2 regions of the Streptomyces sp. NPDC025273 genome follow, and region 1 is predicted to be linked to the other one. Evidence: riboswitches for the same ligand, from Rfam matches in the RefSeq annotation. Region 1 holds a riboswitch; the other holds the start of a gene.
The links. A riboswitch is a leader RNA that binds a small molecule or an ion and turns the genes downstream of it on or off. The one in region 1 is predicted to bind S-adenosylmethionine.

Region 1 (7,340 bases):
AAAGCCCTGGAGAAGGCCATCGAGGCGGCCGGACTGGACACGGACGAGGAGAAGCTCTTCGAGACCTACGACGCCGACCCGAAGGGCGAGGAGCCCGCACGGATGAGCGCCTGCGAAGCGGTCACCAAGATGCCCTACGACTTCTCCCCCGCCCGGATCCGCTGCATGGAACTCGCGGCAGAACTCCTCGGCCAGGACCACTCCGCAGACAGCTGATCTCCTACCCCACACCAACATGGCCCGGCAGCCGGTCGCGTTCACACACATGACCGGCCGCATCGGGCACCCGCCCCGAGCCGAAACGGAGAGTTACATTCCCACTGGCCCTACGTGGGGAATCCGACTGGCCGCCGACACCCAGACATGAAGATCACGATCTACAGCTGGAGTACCAAGGGCTGTCCCGCGACTCCTGGCGGGCCCACGACGACAGTTACGGCACCTCGCCACGTTGTCGGAACGCCCGAATACGTCCTGTATGCGGGCGTCCCTCCGCCTTGCGATGCACCGCATCTGACGCCGCGCGCTGATTGACCAGAAATTGCGGGACAGCCCTTGACCCGACATGCGGCCCACGCGGCGCTGCGAAGGTCCCCCGGACGGTCCTGCCTGCCGTCTACGGTCCGATGCTGAGCCGGGTGAGCTTCTTCGCCGTGCTGCAGTGCTCGGTCCGCCCGTGCCTCCACAACTGCACCGCGGTCAGCGTGAGGAGCGCAGCGAACACCACGAGGAAGACGCCCGCGATCACGGTCTGTCGGCCGCCTGCAGCGGAGTCTTCGTAGGACAGCAGGCCGAGGACGGACAGCAGCATCCCCGCCACGTACACCGAGCGGACGCGCCGCAGCTGCCGCACCGCACGAGGAGCAAGAGCAACACGTTTCACGAGAGCCATGCCTACCTCCGTACCCCCTCCGTGCGCGATGAGACGTCGACTCACCGGACAACCGCATCGCGGGGAACGCTTCCGGTCCAGGAGGACGGCCGCTGCTCCCTCGTGGCCGACGGGCCCGGAAGCACGGCCATGGCTCGAATCCGATCCTGCTGTGCCGGGCACGGGGTTCCCGTGAGCCACGCCACACGCATGTGATCGTGAACAGTCGGAATATGGGCGCGACAGTCACCCAATGTTTCACCCAACCTCCTTATAGTGGTCGCGCGTTGATCGTATGGCCGCAACGCGCGAAGCCGTCTCCCAGGAGTCCGTACGATGACGAGCCCTTCCTTATCCGCCGTGCCCGCGTCCGGCGGCGGCTGCCCCGCGCACGCCGCCACTGCGCCCGTGCCGCTCAGCGGACCGGAGTTCCACACCCACCCGCAGGCGCTGTACCGGACGATGCGCCACGCGTACGGGTCCGTGGTCCCCGCCGAGCTCCCCGGCGGCTTTCCGGCCTGGCTGGTCGTCGGCTACCGCGAGCTGCACCAGGTCACCAGCGACGGTGAGCTGTTCCCGCGGGACGTCGGGCTGTGGAACCAGTGGGAGCACATCCCCGAGGACTGGCCGCTGCTCCCCATGGTGGGGCAGCCCATGCCGTCCATCTACTTCACCGCCGGCGCCGAGCACCGGCGGCACTCCGAGATGGTGGTGCCCGCGCTGGAGGGCGTGGACCCGTTCGAGATCCGGGACCACTGCGAGCAGCTCGCCGACCGGCTCGTCGACGGCATGTGCAGCCGGGGCACGGCCGATCTCGTCGCCGACTTCGCCGAGCCGCTGCCCGTGCTCGTCCTCGCCCGGCTCGTCGGCTTCCCCGACGCGGAGGGGGCGGACATCGCCCGGGTCCTGAAGGACCTGGCCGACGGGGGCCCCGGGGCGCAGGAGGCGCACGGGCGGTTCGGCGAGCACATGCGGCGGCTGGTGGCGGCCAAGCGGGCCGAGCCCGGGGACGATGTCACCTCGCGGATGCTCGCCGACCCCGAGCCCTTCACGGACGAGGAGTACGCGCTCGACCTGATGGCGATCACGGCGGCCGGCCACCTCACCACCGCCGACTGGATCAGCAACTCCCTGCGCCTGATGCTCACCGAGGACCAGTTCGCCGACTCGCTCGCCGGCGGCCGGCGCAGCGTCGGCGACGCGATGAACGAGGTCCTCTGGGAGGAGAGCCCCACCCAGATCCTCGCCGGCCGCTGGGCGGCCCGCGACACGCAGCTCGGCGGGCGGATGATCAAGGCGGGGGACATGCTCCTGCTGGGCCTGGGCGCCGCCAACACCGACCCCCTGATACGCCAGGACCTGGGGCACGGCAGCAACGGGGCGCACCTGGCGTTCAGCCACGGCGAGTACCGCTGCCCCTTCCCCGCACAGGAGATCGCCGAGACCATCGCCCGTACCGCGATCGAGGTCATCCTCGACCGGCTGCCCGACCTCCAGCTCGCCGTCCCGCCCCAGGACCTCGTGCGGCGGCCCTCCGCCTTCCTGCGCGGGATGAACGCGCTCCCCGTCCGGTTCGCACCCGTACGTACGACAGGAGACCCGCTGTGAAGTGCCCGCACGCGACCGTGGTCGTCGACCCCCTGGTCCGGGATCTCGACGGTGAGACCGAACAGCTGAGCAACGGCGCCCCGCTCGCCCGCATCGAGCTCCTCGGGGTGCCCGCCTGGACCGTCACCCGGCACGCGGAGGCACGTCAACTCCTGGTCGACACCCGGCTGGTGAAGGACCTGGACGCCTGGGGGCTCTGGCAGAGCGGCGAGGTCACGCACGCCTGGCCGCTGATCGGCATGATCGACGCCGGGCGCTCCATGTTCACCGTGGACGGTGAGGAGCACCGCAGGCTGCGGACGAAGACCTCCCAGGCGCTCACCCCGCGCCGGCTGGAGGCGATCCGCCCGGCCATCGAGCAGTTCACCGAGGAACTGCTGGACGCACTCGCCGAGCAGGGCAAGGACGGCGTCGTCGACCTCAAGACGGTGTTCGCCCAGCCGCTGCCGATGCGGGTGGTCGGTCTGCTGATGGGCGTGGACGAGGCGCTGCACCCGATGCTGATGGAGCGGTACAAGGCGTTCTTCTCCATGCTCACCCCGCAGGAGGAGCGCATGGCGATCATCGCGGAGCTGGACGTCTTCTACGCGGAGCTCGTACGGGACAGGAAGGCGCGCCCCGCGGACGATCTCACCAGTGCGCTGATCCTCGCGGAGGAGGGCGGCGAACCGCTCACCGAGGAGGAGGTCGTAGGCAACCTCAAGGCCATGGTCGCGGCCGGGCACGAGACCACGATCGGGCTCGTCCTCAACGCCGTACGGGCGCTGCTCGCCCACCCCGGCCAGCTGAGGAAGGTGCTGGACGGGGAGATCCCGTGGGAGACGGTGATCGAGGAGACCCTGCGCTGGGACACCCCCAGCACCCATCTGCTGATGCGGTTCGCCACGGAGGACATCCAGGTCGGGGACCAGGTGATCGCCAAGGGGGAGGGGCTGGTCATCTCGTACCGGGCCATCGGACGCGACGCCGCGCAGCACGGGGCGGACGCCGACGTCTTCGACATCACCCGCCCCGCGCCGATCCGGCACATGACGTTCGGTCACGGCCCGCACATCTGCCCCGGTGCCGCCCTGTCCCGGGTGGAGGCGGGCATCGCGCTGCCCGCCCTGTTCGGCCGCTTCCCGGACCTGAAGCTCGCGATACCCGACGACGAGATCCGCAAGCTGCCGGTGATGACGCAGAACGACATGGAGGCGTTCCCCGTTCTCCTGCACGGGTGAGGCGTCATGTGCGGTGCGTCAGAGGGGTGTTGCGCACGCGCTGACGCATCCTGCGCTGCTGTTACGCTTCCGGTGGGTCATGAGTTCCAGTGGAAAGCCCCGGCTCGCTGGACGGCACCCCGCTTCCGCTGCGGGTGCTCCGGGTGACGACCCGCCCCGCGCGGCACCGTGCGGGGAACAGCGGACCACCGGGGACGGGCCCCCGGGGTCCATGACCCCGGAAGGCGGGCGACGGCCCATGCTCCCCCACCTCGTTCACCAGGACGGCTGCACGCGGTACGCCCCCGGCCACCACGTGCACTGGATCCACGCCAAGAAGTGCGTGCAGGAGCCCGGCCAGGCCGTCGAGCTGCTGCTGACCTCCAGCGACGTGCGTGACGACGGCTGGTTCGCCCTGCGCGCCGCCTTCGACCACGCGGGCGGTCTGCCCGAGGTCTGGACGCACGCCCCCGCCGGTCTGCGGGAGTTGCTCGCGGGCCACCGGGGCCGGGTCTACTGGCTGCCGCGCTGGCACGCGCTGCGGTTCGTGGGCCTCGACGGTGAGGCGACCGGCCTGGTGAACGTCGGCACCGAGGGCGGTGCACTGTGCGGGACGGCGGGACCCGGCCCACAGCGCACGAGCCGCGGACACTTCACCTACGGGCCGTAGCTGGAGGGACCGCGTGATCACGGCCCGAACACGCTCGAGGAAACGGAACCTGATGGCACATCACATGCGACGGCGATGGCTTCCGGCCGCCGCTCTCCTGCCGGTCCTCGGTCTGGCCCCGGCCTGCTCCGACGCCCAGAGGCCGGCCGGGGCAGGCAGCGACGCCGGGCGGGTCCCGGCGGCGTCGGAGGCGAAGGACCGCTCCACGCCGCTCACCGCCGACACGCTCAAGGCCGCGCTGCTCACCGAAGGCGAGGCCGCAGCCGCAGGCTTCACCCTCACCGGTGGCGATGCGCGCACCGGCGCCGCCACGGGCGACGTCGGCGAGGAGACGGCCGAGCCGGACGGCTGTGTGGCTCTGCGGAAGGTGCGCAGCCAAAACGTGCCCGGCCGCGGGGAATCAGCTGCCGCATGGTCGACGATGTACGTGGGCGACAGTGCCATGGCCCCCCGGGACACCGTTCTCACCAGCTACCCGCCGCAGACGGCCCGCTCCCGTCTCGCCGCACTGCGCCGCGCCGTGGACACATGCGACAGCTTCTCGGTACGGAATGCCCATGGTGCCGCCTCCCTCACGACCGAGACGCTTCCGGTACCGGATCTCGGCGAGGAGGCCGTGCGGTACCGCGTGCTGGGCCGTACGGAAACGACGTCCGGACACAAGGGGTACAACTACTCCCTGGTGACCGTCGTACGTGTGGGTGGGGTCATCGCGACCGTGGAGACCTCCGAGGTCCTCGGGCCGCTCCCTCCCGCCCAACTGGCGAAGTTCGCGCCGGAGCCGGGGCCGGACGAACCGATGATCGCGGCTCTCGTCGGGAAGGTGGCCAAGTCCGCCGGCGTGTGATCGGCGCTGCCGGTGCCCGTCCCCGTCGGCGGTGTTTCGGGCCGGTGGCCGTCCTCTGCGGAAACTGACCACCCGTCGTGTGGGGCAACATCGCCGTACCACGGTGTGCTGTCGTGGCGCGAGGCGAGTTGACGGAGCCGACGCGGGAGCGGACCGCTCCGGGTGTTGCCGCGTGTCGGCGGCCGTGGGCGGCGGTGGCGGGACCGCGGGCCCGGCAGCCTGACCCCCGGAAGGTCCCGGGCGCCTAAGCTGCTGTCGCATGGTCCCTCTCCTGGCGCTCGCCCCGCACCGTTCCGCCACGGCCGGCCTCCTGGCCGGGGCGGCCCGCGACCGCGGCATGGAGGTCGTGATCCTGCCCCGCGCCGGGGTGCCGGACCGGCTGCGGGGGAGGAGCGGCGCGCACTACTACGGCGGCCCGCACTTCGCCTCGGGCGTGGCAGGCCCCTTGGGAGTGACACTGCTGGAGCCGGACGAGGGCTGGCTGGACGCACTGCCGTACCCGTTCACCGGGCGCGGGATCACGCGCGTCCGACTGTCGGCGGCCCGCCGGGAGAAGGGCCCCGTCTTCGTGAAGCCGCCCACCGACAAGAGCTTTCCGGCCGCGGTGTACGAGGACGGCAGTGCGCTCCAGGTGCCTTCGCACGGGAGCGACCCACTGGTGCAGGTCAGTGAAGTGGTCACCTGGGCAGCGGAGTTCAGGCTGTTCCTGCTCGACGGAGAGATACGCGCCGGCTCCCGGTACGCCACCTTCGGCCGGCTGGACGCCGCGCCGCTGAAGGGGCACCCGGACGAGGCCGGAATCCGGGACTTCGCGCGACGGCTGGCCGAGGCGTGCGGGGCCACCCTGCCCAGCGCGGTGGTGGTCGACGTCGGGCGGATGTGGGGGACGGGCGGCCGGGACACCGAGCGGTGGGCGGTGGTCGAGGCCAACATGGCCTGGTTCAGCAACGTGTACGCGGCCGATCCGGCGGGGGCGCTCGACGTGGTGCTGCGGGCCGCGGGGCCCCGTGGACAGGTCCGGGCGCGGGACGCGCGGTTCCACAGATCATGAGACGGTGCGCCTGGCCCGCATTCCCGTACCGCCACGAGTCCCGGGCGCGTGGCAACCTTTCGCGCCGCCGCGGCGACTACTGCCAGGAACCCCCACCTCTTCCCGACGGAACGGACCAGGTCATGGCAGCGAATCGACGACGTACCGCGGCCCACCCCGGACAGCGCCGCGCGCTGACGGCGGGAGCGGCGGCGCTCCTGGCCGTCGTGTCGGTGCAGGCATACGGGTCGGCGTCCGGCGCCGCGGCGGCGAGCACGCTCACCGTCGCCAAGGACGGCAGCGGGCAGTACACCACCGTGCAGGCCGCGGTGAACGCGATCCCGGTCGGCAACACCGCACGCGTCATCGTGTCCATCAAGCCCGGCACCTACCGCGAGACCGTGAAGATCCCCGCCACCAAACAGAACGTCACCCTCCAGGGCAGCGGATCGAGCCGTAAGGACACCGTCATCGTCTACGACAACGCCTCCGGCACCCGGAAACCCGACGGGTCGGGCACCTACGGCACGAGCGGCAGTGCCACCGTCGCGGCCGAGGCGAACGGCTTCCAGGCCCGTAACCTGACGATCTCCAACGACTTCGACGAGGCCGCCCACCAGGACATGAGCGCACGCCAGGCCGTCGCCCTGCGCACCGCCGCGGACAAGGTGTTCCTCGACTCCGTCATCGTCACCGGCGACCAGGACACCCTGCTCCTCGACACCGCCTCCAAGGCGACGCTCGGCCGTGTCTACATGACCAACTCCTATGTCATCGGCAACGTCGACTTCATCTTCGGCCGGGCCAGCGCGGTGATCGACTCCTGCGTGATCACGCTGAAGAAGCGGTGGGACGGCAGCTCCGCGGGCTACATCGCCGCACCCAGCACCGCCGCGGACCGCAAGGGCTTCCTGATCAACAACTCGACCGTCAACGGCGACGTCTCCGCGGCGAGCTTCTACCTCGGGCGGCCGTGGCACGCGGGCGGTGACGCCTCGCTCGACCCGATGGCCACCTTCCGCGACACCACGCTCAGTGCCGCGGTCAAATCCGCCCCGTGGACCGACATGAGCGGTTTCTCCTGGAAGGACGACCGCTTCGCCGAGTACAGGAAC
Region 2 (7,340 bases), on a different contig from region 1:
ACCCGGGAGACGAGCCGCTGCTCGCGGGCGACCAGCCGGTCGAACCCGGCCTCGGTCAGGGCCCTGCAGGCGGCGGCGATGGAGTGGACGCCGATGACGTTGGGCGATCCCGCCTCGTGCCGGGCCGCCGTGGTGTGCCACTCCACGTCCACGCCGCCGTCGGTGCGCCGGGCGACCTTGCGCGAGGCGCCGCCGCCGGCGAGGTACGGCTCCGCGTCCCGCAGCCAGTCGGCGCGGCCCGCGAGGACGCCCGAGCCGAACGGCGCGTACAGCTTGTGCCCGGAGAAGGCGACCCAGTCGACGTCCAGCTCCGCGATGTCCACCGGGTGGTGGGGCGCCAGCTGCGCCGCGTCCAGCACGATCCGCGCACCGTGGGCATGGGCGGCGGCGGCCAGTTTCCCGACCGGCCACAGCTCACCGGTGACGTTGGACGCGCCGGTCACGCAGACGAGCGCCGGCCCGTGGGGCTCCCGCCCGGCCAGCGCCCGCTCCAGCGTCGCGACGGCCTCGGCCGGGGTACGCGGGGCGTCGAGGTACGTCACCCGGGCATCGCGCCAGGGCAGCAGCGAGGCGTGGTGCTCGGTCTCGAAGACGAAGACCTGGCAGTCGGCGGGCAGTGTGGCGGCGAGCAGGTTGAGGGAGTCCGTCGTCGAACGGGTGAAGACCACCTGGTCCTCGGGGCGGCAGCCGAGGAAGTCCGCGACCGTCGTGCGGCTGCTCTCGAAGAGGTCGGTGGAGAGCTGCGAGAGGTACCCGGCGCCGCGGTGCACGCTGCCGTAGTACGGGGCGTAGGCGGCCACGTCGTCCCACACCCGCCGCAGAGCCGGGGAACTCGCCGCGTAGTCGAGGGCGGCATAGGTGACGTCACCACCCGTCACCAGCGGAACAGTGACATCGGCACCCAGGACCGGCAACGGCGCACAAAAGGACTGGTCGAGGGCAGCGGTGGAGACGGACATGGCGAACTCCCGTAACAGGCAGGCGAAATCCTCGCGCCGGCGATACGCGGCAGCACGGGGAAGAAGGAAAAGACACAGGTGCGGAGAAGGGCGTGGAGCCCTAGCGCATTCGCTTGCTCACAAGAGGCTCCCTAGGGACCAGGACCCCGGGGGTTGGCATACACAGATGCCGAGGGGCCCGCGCTTGCCGCAGACCTCACTGCCTGCGGCCCGGTCTTCACCCGGGGCACCCCGCCACGGACGGAGGGTTGCCGGACAGCGGGCCGGGGCCGTAGTCGCTGTCACTCATGACCTGCGCAGCATCTTGCCATACCCGTCCGTACGCGCAAGGGCGCGGTCCGCGATCCGGACCGCGCCCTGCTGCACCTCGTACACCCCGGGCCGCTCCGGACCCGTCGGCCGGATCGGAACACGGCCCGGACGAAGGGACCTACGCGTTGCTCGCGGCCACCCAGCGCTCCAGCGCGCGCTTGGCCGCACCCGAATCGATCGACTCGGCGGCCCGCGCGATCCCGGCGGCGATCTGCTCGTTCAGCGTGCCCTCGCCCGGGTCGAGGGCGACCAGCGCGGCGGCCGAGTTGAGCAGGACCGCGTCGCGTACCGGACCGGTCTCCCCGTCCAGCAGCCGGCGGGCCACATCCGCGTTGTACGAGGCGTCGGCGCCGCGCAGCGCCTCGACCGGCACCAGCTCCAGGCCGACGTCACGCGGGTCGAACCGCTCCTCCCGCACGGTGCCGTCCCGGACGATCCAGACCCGGGAGGCCGCCGTGGTGGTCAGCTCGTCGAGACCGTCGTCGCCCCGGAAGACGAGCGCCGAATTGCCGCGGTCGGCGAGCACGCCCGCGACGATGGGCGCCATCCTCAGGTCGGCGACCCCGACGGCCTGGGACCGTACCCGGGCCGGGTTGGTGAGCGGGCCCAGGATGTTGAAGGTGGTCTGTGTGCCGAGCTCCTTGCGTGCCCTGGCCGCGTACCGCAGGGCGGGGTGGAACTTCACGGCGAAGCAGAAGGTGATGCCCGCCTCCTCCGCGACCTCGACCACGCGCTGCGGCGTGAGTTCGAGACTGACGCCGAGCTTCTCCAGGACGTCGGAGGCACCGCTCGCCGAGGAGGAGGCGCGGTTGCCGTGCTTGACGACCTTGGCGCCGGTCCCCGCGATCACGATCGCCGACATGGTGGAGATGTTGACCGTCTTGGCCAGGTCCCCGCCGGTGCCCACGATGTCGACCGTGCGGCCGGGCACGTGGATGGTCCGGGCGTGCGCGTACATGGCGTTCACGAGGCCGGTGACCTCGTCGACGGTCTCTCCCTTGGCCCGCAGCGCGACCGCGAATCCGGCGATCTGCACATCGGTGGCCTCGCCGCTCATGATGCGGTCCATGGCCCACGCGGTGTCCTCGGCGGTCAGGCTCTCGCCGCGCAGGAGCGGGGTCAGCACGCCGGGCCAGGAACGGGCCGCCACGCTGTCGCCGCCGTCCGGGGTCACCACGTTCATGGTCCGCTCCTGGGGTCCACTGCCGGTAAGGGGTCGCTGCACACCCTATCCAGCCCCGGGGACGGCGAAGAGCCCCGTCCATCGAATGGACGGGGCTCCTGCTGTGGCGTTCAGCTGAGGTGATCAGTGGTGGCCGTGGCCGCTGGTGATCTCCTTGTACTCCTCGGCGGTGGGCTTGGCGATCTGGTTGTTCTCGCCGTAGTAGCTCCTGCTGAGCCTGGCCCGCAGCCTCTGCAGCGCCGACGGCTTGCGCTCGACACCGTTCTTGTCGACCGTGGGGCCGATCTCGAACGGCTTGTACTGCTCGTGCGCCGTGAGCGTGTGCAGCTGCGCCGGGCTGAGCGGCTCGTGGATCTCCACGAACTCACCGTGCGGCAGGCGCTTGATGGTGCCGGACTCGCGCCCGTGCAGCACCTTCTCCTTGTCGCGGCGCTGGAGGCCGAGGCAGATCCGCCGGGTGACGATGAACGCCAGGACCGGGCCGACGAAGAAGGCGATCCGGACGAACCAGCTGATCGCGTTGAGCGACAGGTGGAAGTGCGTCGCCCAGATGTCGTTGCCGCCGCCGATCAGCATGACGAAGTAGACCGTCACCCAGGCGACACCGAGGCCGGTACGGGTCGGAGCGTTGCGCGGACGGTCCAGGATGTGGTGCTCGCGCTTGTCCCCGGTGATCCACGACTCGATGAACGGATAGAGCGCCAGCGCCGCGAGGACGACACCGAAGAGAACCAGCGGGATGAGCACGCCCAGGGCCAGCGTGTAGCCCCAGAGGTTGATCTCCCAGCCCGGCATCACACGGACGAAGCCTTCCGCGAAGCCCATGTACCAGTCCGGCTGGGCGCCCGTGGACACCTGGTCGGGCCGGTAGGGGCCGAGCGCCCAGATCGGGTTGATCGTGGCGATCGCGGAGAGGATCGCGATGAATCCGAAGACCAGGAAGAAGAACCCTCCGGCCTTCGCCATGTAGACCGGCAGCAGCGGCATGCCGACGACGTTCTTGTTCGTCCGGCCCGGACCCGCGAACTGCGTGTGCTTGTGGAAGAACACCAGGATGAGGTGGGCGACCACGAGACCGAGCATGATGCCCGGCAGCAGCAGGATGTGGATCGAGTAGAACCTCGAGATGATCTCGGTCCCAGGGAACTCCCCGCCGAACAGGAACATCGAGATGTACGTACCGACGAGCGGCATGGCCAGGATCGCGCCCTGCGTGAAGCGCACACCCGTACCGGAGAGCAGGTCGTCCGGGAGCGAGTAGCCGGTGAACCCGGTGAACATGCCGAGCACGAACAGCAGGAAGCCGAACAGCCAGTTGATCTCACGCGGCTTGCGGTACGCCCCGGTGAAGAACACCCGGAACATGTGCACGAACATGCCGGAGAGGAAGATGATCGCGGCCCAGTGGTGGATCTGGCGGACCAGCAGACCACCACGGACGTCGAAGCTGATGTCCAGCGTCGACGCGTACGCCGCGGACATGCGGATGCCCTGCATCGGCTCGTACGAGCCGTGGTAGACGACCTCGTTCATGCTCGGGTTGAAGAACAGCGTCAGATACACACCCGTGAGGATGATGATGATGAAGCTGTAGAGGCAGATCTCGCCGAGCATGAAGGACCAGTGGTCCGGGAAGATCTTGCGCATGTTGGCCTTGGCGAGGCCGTAGATGCCCAGCCGGCCGTCCGCCCAGTCGGCCACCCGCTCACCGGCGGGCGCCTTGCGCTGTGTTTCCGTCGCAGTACTCATCCGCGCTCCCAGAAGGCAGGACCGACGGGCTCTTCGAAGTCACCGAGCGCCTCGAGGTTGCCCTCGCTGTTCACACCGATCCGCAGCTGCGGGAGGGCGTGACCGGCCGGACCGAAGATGACGCGGGCGCCGTCGGAGAGGTCGAAGGTGGACTGGTGGCACGGGCAGAGCACGTGATGCGTCTGCTGCTCGTACAGGCTGATCGGGCAGCCGACGTGGGTACAGATCTTGGAGAAGGCCACGATTCCCTCGTGGGCCCACTCGCGCTCACGCTTGTCCTTGATGTTGTCCGGCTCGATGCGGATGATCATCAGGGCGGCCTTGGCGATCTGCGTCTGGAAGTCGTGCGCGTCCTCCTCCAGGCCCTCGGGCATGGCGAAGGTCAGCGAACCGACGACGATGTCCTCGGGACGCAGCGGCTCCATGGTGTTCATGTTGACGAGCTGCTTGCCCTTGGCCCACAGGGTCTTGCGGAGTTTCTTCTCCGGCAGCGGACCGAGGTCGCGCAGCAGCACCACACCGGAGAGCGGCACCAGGGCCAGCGCGCCGAACATGGTGTTGCGGATCAGCTTCCGCCGCCCGATCGCGGACTCCTTGGCACCGGCCGCGAAGTCGGCCATGACCTTGGCCTTGACCTCGGGCTCCGCCTCGATGGGGTGCCGGTCGTCGGCGACCTCCACGTCGGACATCAGGGTGCGCGCCCAGTGGACGGCGCCCGCGCCGATGAGGAAGAGCGCCAGACCCAGGGTCATCCCCAGGGAGAAGTTGAGCGCGCTCACGTGGCCGAGCGGCCAGATGAAGACGATCTGGTCGACCGGGAAGATGACGTAGGAGGCGATGAAGCCGATCGTCGACAGCATGGACAGCGTGAACATGAACGCGACGGCTCGCTCGGAGCGCCTCGCGGCCCGTTCGTCGATGTCCTGGATGCGCGGCTTGTGGGCCGGCAGCCCCGGGTCGGCGAACGGGTCGTCCGCAACCTCCACCGCGCCGTGCGCGGTGCCCTGCTCTACCGGCAGGTTCTTTTCTGGAATCTGTTGGCTACTCATGACTTCTTGGCCTTAGCGGTGTGGGCCGCGACCCATACGGCGATGGCGATCAGACCGCCCAGGCCGAAGATCCAGCCGAAGAGACCTTCACTGACAGGGCCGAGGCCACCGAGCGCGAGTCCGCCGGGGGTCGGGGACTCATCACCGTTGACGGTCTTGATGTACGCGATGATGTCTTTCTTCTCCTGCTCCGGCATGGTGCTGTCCGGGAAGGAGGGCATGCTCTGCGGGCCGGTCTGCATGGCCTCGTAGATGTGCTTCGGGCTCACGCCGTCGAGGGCCGGGGCGTACTTGCCGTTGGTCAGCGCGCCGCCCTTGCCGGTGAAGTTGTGGCACTGCGCACAGTTGGTGCGGAACAGGTCGCCGCCCTTGGCCACGTCCGCGCCCGCGGGGTCGACCTGGCTCTCGGTCGGCGTGATCGGACCGGCACCCAGCGACGCGACGTACGCCGCGAGCTGGTCGATCTCGGCCTGGGTGTAGATGACCGGCTTCTTCGGTACCTGGGCACCCGGCTGCTGCGCCGGCATACGTCCGGTAGCGACCTGGAAGTCGACGGCGGCGGAGCCGACGCCCACGAGGGACGGCCCGTCGGTGGTGCCCTGACCGCCGGTTCCGTGGCAGCTGGCGCAGCCTACGGAATAGAGCTTCTTGCCCTCGTCGATCGCGAGGGACTGGGCGGTTTCGTCGGCCTGCGCCTTACCCGCAGGAGCAAACGCGGCGTACAGCCCCCCGGTAGCCGCCAGCGCGAGGAGTAGTACGACGACCGCCGCCAGCGGATGGCGTCGTCGTGCGGAGAGCTTTTTCACGGATTACCCCGGTGTCAGGATCTTCTGCGTCGATGGTGGGTGGGTGCGAGCCCGGTTACTTGATCATGTAGATCGTGGCGAACAGGCCGATCCAGACGACATCGACGAAGTGCCAGTAATAGGACACGACGATGGCCGCGGTGGCCTGCTCGTGGGTGAACCTCGAGGCCGCGTATGTCCTGCCCAGAACGAGCAGGAAGGCGATGAGACCGCCTGTCACATGCAGACCGTGGAAGCCGGTCGTCAGGTAGAACACCGAGCCGTACGGGTCGGAGGACAGGGAGAGACCCGCGTCCTTGACCAGCTCGGTGTACTCGAGGACCTGACCTCCGATGAAGATCGAACCCATCACGAACGTGATGATGAACCAGGTGCGGAGCTTCTTCACATCGCCCCGCTCCGCGGCGAAGACGCCGAGCTGGCAGGTGAGAGAGGAAAGCACCAGGATCGTGGTGTTCGTCGCCGAGAACGGGAAGTTCAGATGGTCGGCCATCTCCTTCCAGTGGTCGGGTCCCATCACCGATCGCAGGGTGAAGTACATCGCGAAGAGGGCCGCGAAGAACATCAGCTCGGAACTCAACCAGATGATGGTTCCGACGCTGGTGAGGTTCGGCCGATTGACCGACGGGTGCGCGTGCCCGGTTTCTACTGTCGTTGCTGTCGCCACGACCGACATTATGTCGGTCGCTTATCCCGCCCTCACTCCGGGGGGTGCTGTTCGGTGTGTCAGTGGAGTGTGTCCTCACCGAACGGCCCATCGAAACGCTGTCATTACCGGTGCTGACAGGCTGTCCACCGGAGTACGATCCGCCCATCGGTTCATGCCCCGAGAGCCCCGAAGACACAGATGTCACGGAGGAACAATGCAGCCGACCGCCACGGTCCTGGTCTACAGCGACGACGCCAACACCCGCGAGCAGGTGAAGCTGGCAGCCGGCCGCAGGCCCGCGGCGGACGTGCCCGCGGTGGAGTTCCTGGAGTGCGCCACGCTGCCCGCGGTCCTGAGCGCGCTCGACCGGGGCGGTGTGGACGTCTGCGTGCTGGACGGCGAGACGGCGCCCGCGGGCGGTATGGGCGTGTGCCGGCAGATCAAGGACGAGATCTTCGACTGCCCGCCCGTGCTGCTGCTGATCGGGCGCCCGCAGGACGCCTGGCTGGCCACCTGGAGCCGCGCGGACGCGGCGGTGACGCATCCGGTCGACCCGGTCGGTTTCGCGGACGCCCTGGCCTCCCTGCTGCGCCAGAGGCTGTCCGTCCAGGCCTGACCGGGCCGCGTACGGTT

Region 2: linked by a shared signal. The riboswitch ahead of AB0F38_RS03970 (aminotransferase class V-fold PLP-dependent enzyme) and the one ahead of AB0F38_RS20950 (hypothetical protein) in region 1 are both predicted to bind S-adenosylmethionine.

Annotation. Positions count from the first base shown of each region.
Region 1 is NZ_JBEZYP010000012.1:161,790-169,129, reverse strand. Features, by position in the region: gene AB0F38_RS20970 (MerR family transcriptional regulator) at 1-216, shown strand, start outside; gene AB0F38_RS20965 (hypothetical protein) at 617-892, opposite strand; gene AB0F38_RS20960 (cytochrome P450) at 1,208-2,479, shown strand; gene AB0F38_RS20955 (cytochrome P450) at 2,476-3,699, shown strand; SAM riboswitch class IV at 3,775-3,886, shown strand; gene AB0F38_RS20950 (hypothetical protein) at 3,938-4,348, shown strand; gene AB0F38_RS20945 (hypothetical protein) at 4,401-5,195, shown strand; gene AB0F38_RS20940 (ATP-grasp domain-containing protein) at 5,455-6,246, shown strand; gene AB0F38_RS20935 (pectinesterase family protein) at 6,369-7,340, shown strand, end outside.
Region 2 is NZ_JBEZYP010000001.1:899,977-907,316, reverse strand. Features, by position in the region: gene AB0F38_RS03970 (aminotransferase class V-fold PLP-dependent enzyme) at 1-959, opposite strand, end outside; SAM riboswitch class IV at 1,135-1,252, opposite strand; gene trpD (anthranilate phosphoribosyltransferase) at 1,390-2,454, opposite strand; gene AB0F38_RS03960 (cytochrome bc complex cytochrome b subunit) at 2,578-4,203, opposite strand; gene AB0F38_RS03955 (Rieske 2Fe-2S domain-containing protein) at 4,200-5,252, opposite strand; gene AB0F38_RS03950 (c-type cytochrome) at 5,249-6,058, opposite strand; gene AB0F38_RS03945 (heme-copper oxidase subunit III) at 6,114-6,734, opposite strand; gene AB0F38_RS03940 (hypothetical protein) at 6,922-7,323, shown strand.